DNA from 2 places in the Clostridium sp. FP1 genome. Region 1 is predicted to be linked to the other one. Evidence: a T-box and tRNA genes for the amino acid it is inferred to sense, from the RefSeq annotation. Region 1 holds a T-box; the other holds one or more tRNA genes.

The links. The T-box of region 1 lies ahead of asnS (asparagine--tRNA ligase). A T-box ahead of a tRNA ligase gene usually reads a tRNA of that ligase, here a tRNA-Asn.
Region 2: it encodes a tRNA-Asn, which carries the amino acid that the T-box ahead of asnS (asparagine--tRNA ligase) is inferred to sense. The anticodon was not compared.

What each region holds. Positions count from the first base shown of each region.
Region 1 covers NZ_JAAMNJ020000001.1:1,361,414-1,364,830, reverse strand. Annotated here, with positions in the region: gene asnS (asparagine--tRNA ligase) at 2-1,393, opposite strand; T-box leader at 1,459-1,711, opposite strand; gene G9F70_RS06610 (phospholipid scramblase-related protein) at 1,997-2,578, shown strand; gene G9F70_RS06605 (DUF4825 domain-containing protein) at 2,741-3,313, opposite strand; gene G9F70_RS06600 (permease prefix domain 1-containing protein) at 3,316-3,417, opposite strand, start outside.
Region 2 covers NZ_JAAMNJ020000001.1:4,873,262-4,876,678, reverse strand. Annotated here, with positions in the region: rRNA gene G9F70_RS23185 (23S ribosomal RNA) at 1-962, shown strand, start outside; rRNA gene rrf (5S ribosomal RNA) at 1,021-1,137, shown strand; tRNA gene G9F70_RS23175 (tRNA-Asn) at 1,143-1,217, shown strand; rRNA gene rrf (5S ribosomal RNA) at 1,257-1,373, shown strand; tRNA gene G9F70_RS23165 (tRNA-Ile) at 1,381-1,457, shown strand; tRNA gene G9F70_RS23160 (tRNA-Ala) at 1,461-1,536, shown strand; rRNA gene G9F70_RS23155 (16S ribosomal RNA) at 2,409-3,417, shown strand, end outside.

The sequences.
Region 1 (3,417 bases):
GTTAAAATTCAGCACTACCAGTTGTTCTTGGAAATGGAATAACGTCTCTGATGTTACTCATTCCTGTGATATACATAATAGCCCTTTCAAAGCCTAGTCCAAATCCAGCATGCTTAGTTCCGCCGTATTTTCTTAGCTCTAAATACCACCAGTAATCTTCACCATTAAGACCACATTCTTCCATTCTAGCTTCTAGAACATCTTGTCTTTCTTCTCTTTGACTTCCACCTATAATTTCTCCTATTCCTGGTACAAGTAAGTCCATGGCTGCAACTGTTTTATTGTCGTCATTTATTCTCATATAGAAAGATTTTATCTCTTTTGGATAGTCAGTTACAAATAATGGTTTATTATACACCTCTTCTGTTAAATATCTTTCATGCTCAGTTTGAAGATCGCAGCCCCAAGTTACTGGATACTGGAATTCTTTTCCTGATTTTTGTAGAATATCAACAGCCTCAGTGTATGTCACACGACCAAATTCCGCATTTACAACACTATTTAATCTTTCAATTAGGCCTTTATCTACAAAGCTGTTGAAAAACTCCATTTCTTCAGGAGCATTTTCCATAACATATTTTATAATATATTTCATCATATCTTCTGCAAGCTTCATATCATCATTTAAATCTGCAAATGCTATTTCAGGCTCTATCATCCAGAACTCAGCTGCATGTTTTGTTGTATTAGAATTTTCTGCTCTAAATGTTGGTCCAAAAGTATAAACACTTCTAAAAGCTAGTGCAAAAGCCTCCGCTGCGAGCTGTCCACTTACGGTTAAGCTAGTTTCTTTACCAAAAAAGTCTTGTGAAAAGTCAGCTTTTTTGTTTTCGCCCATAGGCATATCGTTAAAATCAAGGGTAGATATTCTAAACATTTCGCCTGCACCTTCGCAATCACTACCAGTAATTATTGGTGTATGTGTATATACAAAGTTTCTCTTTTGAAAAAACTCATGTATAGCAAACGCAGTTAGTGAACGCACTCTAAACACTGCTGAGAAAGCGTTACTTCTTGGTCTAAGGTGTGCAATAGTTCTTAAATACTCAAAAGAGTGTCTTTTCTTTTGCAATGGATAGTCAACATCTGACATTCCTTCTAAAACTATTTTAGTAGCTTTAAGCTCAAAAGGTTGCTTAGCATCTGGTGTTACAACTAATTTTCCTTCTATAGTCAAAGAAGAACTTATAGGCAATTTGGCTATTTCAGAAAAATTATCTAACCCTTCCTCAAAAACTACTTGAATATTTTTAAAGAAACTTCCATCATTAATTTCTATAAACCCAAAGGCTTTAGAAGATCTTAAAGTCCTTATCCATCCTGAGATAGACACTTCTTTATCTGCATATTTTTCTTTTTCTCTGTAAATTTGTTTTACTAACAATTTTTCCATAAAATTGCCCTCCTTATAATTTCATACTTTTCTTAATAATAAAAAAGCCTTCCATCCCTTAATAATAAAGGGACGAAAGGCTATAATTTCGCGGTACCACCCAGTTTGTCATAAAATATGACCACTCTAATCAGTACAGAATTATAAATTCGATACTGCACAACAATTAACGGATTGTACCCGTCTAAGCCTACTCTCTTAATGATTTCGGTTAGAAACTCTGAGATGTTCTTCAATATAAACTTCGTATTGGTCTTTCACCACCACCAACTCGCTATGACTACCTTTTATATTTACTTTTCTCTTCACAGTCTTTATATTTAAAAATTATAATAATTAGAATATATACTAATTATTTTTATATTCTATCAATAATTATAATATTTTTAATGATAGATGTCAAATTATTTTCTTTACTATCAGAGGTGAAGCATGATTAACCTTATGGGCATTTAACATTTTTGCCATAAATATGTTATAATAATTCTTTATTGCCCTCTTTATGTTTAAATCAATTTGGTATGTCTAATTGATTTAAATGTAAATTAATAAGCACTTATAAAGTAAATATTAAACTTAAACTATTTTGGAAGGATTGATGTTATGTTACTAGATAAAAAAAGTTTTTTTATTAAAGAACAAGTACAATTTATGAAATTTTCAGGAAGATATGATATTTTTGATCCAATACTTAATACACAAATTGGTTTTGCCAAAGAAGAACCTGGTGCGCTTGTTCATTTTTTACGGTTAATTATAGGTAAGGGAATGTTGCCTAACAAAATAAACGTTTGCGATACAGAAACCAATTCAATTGCGTTTACAATAAAGAAACCATTCACATTTCTACGCTCAAAAGTCAGTGTATATGATGGAGCTGGAACTTATAAGGGATATTTTAAAGGTAAAATATTAACTTTAGGTGGAGGTTTTTGGGTTTTTGATTCAAACGGGAATGAAATAGCTGAACTAAAAGGAGATTGGAAAGGTTGGAACTTTAATTTTTTCCAAAATGGAAAATCTGCGGGCACTATTACAAAAAAATGGTCTGGAATAGGAAAAGAATTATTCACATCCGCAGATAATTATATGATTTCTTTAGATGAAGGTGAGTATACCCAAGATAAAATTATATTACTACTAGCTGCCGGTTTAGCTGTAGATATAGTGTATAAAGAAAATTAAAGTCAGCTCCTCAAGTTTAAAAATTTCTAGACTATTTAATCGACAACAAAGAGTTTTTAGTCAATTTTTTTCTTATGCCTTTATATAAAAAGACATAAGGCACATTTAAATAAATAACAAGTCTGCGCGTCTTTGACTTGTTATTTATTTTCACATGACTACCTACTTATTTATATTTTCTTTAAAATTCACCTTCCAGAATTCATTCACATACTTTTTATCTGATAATTTTCCTTGTACTTCATTTTTCCATTTTGTTTCATCTGTAAGTGAATTTAATTCTATGCCATACCAATTTTGAACATGGCTTCGTGTTATTTTATATGAGGAGCCCATAAAGTTAAAAGTAATTGCTTTTAAATTATCTATCAAAGCAAAATTTGCAACAGCATTATAAATAAGATCAGCCTTTATTTTATCTTTACCAATACCCAAAACTGTTTGTTTATAATTTATGATATATTCTAATCGTTCATCTGAATTAAGTTCATTTGTTCTATTAATATTACACAATGGAAGTTCGTAATTAAGATTACAAATATTGCCCATGTTTCCCATGTATTTATTTTTATATTGGAGCACATTTTTAAAATCATGAGTTATTGCATCTCTCTGCTCTAATTTATATTTGATTTCTTGTTTTTCTTGCCTTGGCCTAATGATAAAATCCATAACTGTAAATCCTAACACACCAATTACAAGCAAAATGATTATTATAATTCTACGTTTTTCCATAGCTAATTCACCTCATATTCATTTAGTAATTTGTGTGCCCTACTCACAATTAAAGGCACTACTATTGAAAATAAAGGCAAGGTAAATGAAACTATAAGCCTTGC
Region 2 (3,417 bases), 3.5 Mb from region 1:
AAGTTCCGACCCGCACGAATGGCGTAATGATTTGGGCACTGTCTCAACAGCACATCCGGCGAAATTGTAGTGCCAGTGAAGATGCTGGCTACCCGCGATTGGACGGAAAGACCCCGTAGAGCTTTACTGTAGCTTAGCATTGAATTTCGGTATTGTCTGTACAGGATAGGTGGGAGACTGAGAAACATGGGCGTCAGCCTGTGTGGAGTCATCCTTGGGATACCACCCTGACAGTACTGAGGTTCTAACTGGAGGCCATGAATCTGGTCACAGGACATTGTTAGGTGGGCAGTTTGACTGGGGCGGTCGCCTCCAAAAAAGTAACGGAGGCGCTCAAAGGTTCCCTCAGCGCGGTTGGAAATCGCGCGAAGAGTGCAAAGGCAGAAGGGAGCCTGACTGCGACACCTACAAGTGGAGCAGGGACGAAAGTCGGACTTAGTGATCCGGTGGTACCTCGTGGGAGGGCCATCGCTCAACGGATAAAAGCTACCTCGGGGATAACAGGCTGATCTCCCCCAAGAGTCCACATCGACGGGGAGGTTTGGCACCTCGATGTCGGCTCGTCGCATCCTGGGGCTGAAGTAGGTCCCAAGGGTTGGGCTGTTCGCCCATTAAAGCGGCACGCGAGCTGGGTTCAGAACGTCGTGAGACAGTTCGGTCCCTATCCGTCGCGGGCGTAGGAAATTTGAAGGGAGCTGTCCTTAGTACGAGAGGACCGGGATGGACAAACCTCTGGTGCACCAGTTGTCACGCCAGTGGCATCGCTGGGTAGCTATGTTTGGAAGGGATAAACGCTGAAAGCATCTAAGCGTGAAGCCCACCCTGAGATGAGATTTCCCATAACTCGTGCGTAAGCACGGTGTTAGTAAGACTCCTGGAAGAACACCAGGTTGATAGGTTAGAGGTGTAAGCATGGTAACATGTTCAGCTGACTAATACTAATAAGTCGAGGGCTTGACCTTAATATATATAAGCGAAAAATTTCACTATGCAATTTTGAGAGAATATAAATTTTCTCAATCTAGTGATTATGGCATGAAGGTAACACCCGTTCCCATACCGAACACGAAGGTTAAGCTTCAATGCGCTAATGGTACTGCAGGGGTGACCTTGTGGGAGAGTAAGTCGTCGCTAGGTAATGTTCCGCGATAGCTCAACGGTGGAGCACTCGGCTGTTAACCGATAGGTTGAAGGTTCAAATCCTTTTCGCGGAGCCATTTTTAAAAATTTAATAGTATATTGGTGATATTAACCAATCTGGTGATTATGGCATGAAGGTAACACCCGTTTCCATACCGAACACGAAGGTTAAGCTTCAATGCGCTAATGGTACTGCAGGGGCAACCTTGTGGGAGAGTAAGTCGTCGCCAGGTAATTTATGGATCTTTAGCTCAGCTGGTTAGAGCTACCGGCTCATAACCGGTCGGTCCGGGGTTCGAGTCCCTGAAGGTCCACCATAAGGGGATATAGCTCAGCTGGGAGAGCACCTGCCTTGCACGCAGGGGGTCAAGGGTTCGATTCCCTTTATCTCCACCAAAAAAACAGTTCATATTGGACTGTTTTTTTTATTTTTTGCATGATTAATTCTAAAATTCATTAAAAGTTTTCGTAAATAAAATTTTATGCACTTTCAGGTCTTACTTTTATACCTGTTTGGGTATGATTTTAAATTGATACATAGTAAAACTTATAATATTTTTTGTGTCATTTTAATTGTGTATATAGCATTTGTTGAATTTATAATATGGGGGTATGTTAGTTTTTATTTGTACGAAATTATATTTAAATTACTTTTTATCATTATTGTTTTTAACCTTCTTAGGGTAGGGAATTTTAACGGCATTTTTAATGTAATAGACTTAGAGCTTGTTAACCAATCTTATAACATTTACAATGAATTCTGAAAATAAATGCATAATATGCTTAAGTATAGACAAATTATTATATACCTAGCCATGTGTGTCAATACAACTAAAACAAAGTAATATGTAGAAATATCTAGGAAATGAAGGATAAAACTGATATACAAGAATTAATCTAAATATACTATTTTATTATTATGATAGAATACTCCTTGTCGCTACTAGTGAGTAACGATAAAGGTAAACATTGATAAGTTAACATTTAATATTTAAAAAAAATATTTAAAAAATATTAAAAAAGTTATTGACAAAATAAGAAATACCTAGTATAATAGTAAAAGTCGTCACATGATGACAAAGCAAATTGGTCTTTGAAAATTAAACAGAGAAATAGGTAAAATAGCGAAATAATATTTCGTTAGACCAGTTAATTACTTTAGATAAAAAAGTAATTTTAGTCGTAAGACTAAAAAGTATGTAATGAGCTTGCTAACCAGCTTAACAGTGGTTGCAGATTATTCATTTCAAATAAAAAGTGTAAACTTTTAAATTGAGAGTTTGATCCTGGCTCAGGACGAACGCTGGCGGCGTGCCTAACACATGCAAGTCGAGCGATGAAACCCTTCGGGGTGGATTAGCGGCGGACGGGTGAGTAACACGTGGGTAACCTGCCTCAAAGAGGGGAATAGCCTCCCGAAAGGGAGATTAATACCGCATAATATGTTTTGGTCGCATGACCTTTACATCAAAGGAATTTTCTTTTAGAGAATTCCACTTTGAGATGGACCCGCGGCGCATTAGCTAGTTGGTGAGGTAACGGCCCACCAAGGCAACGATGCGTAGCCGACCTGAGAGGGTGATCGGCCACATTGGAACTGAGACACGGTCCAGACTCCTACGGGAGGCAGCAGTGGGGAATATTGCGCAATGGGGGAAACCCTGACGCAGCAACGCCGCGTGAATGATGAAGGCCTTCGGGTTGTAAAGTTCTGTCTTCTGGGACGATAATGACGGTACCAGAGGAGGAAGCCACGGCTAACTACGTGCCAGCAGCCGCGGTAATACGTAGGTGGCAAGCGTTGTCCGGATTTACTGGGCGTAAAGGATGCGTAGGCGGACATTTAAGTCAGATGTGAAATACCCGAGCTTAACTTGGGTGCTGCATTTGAAACTGGGTGTCTAGAGTGCAGGAGAGGTAAGTGGAATTCCTAGTGTAGCGGTGAAATGCGTAGAGATTAGGAAGAACACCAGTGGCGAAGGCGACTTACTGGACTGTAACTGACGCTGAGGCATGAAAGCGTGGGGAGCAAACAGGATTAGATACCCTGGTAGTCCACGCCGTAAACGATGAATACTAGGTGTCGGGGGTCGAACCTCGGTGCCGCAGTTAACACAATAAGTATTCCGCCTGGGGAGTACGATCGCAAGATTAAAACTCAAAGGAATTGACGGGGGCCCGCACAAGCAGCGGAGCATGTGGTTTAATTCGAAGCAACGCGAAGAACCTTACCTAGACTTGACATCCCCTGCATAACCCAGAGATGGGCGAAGTCCT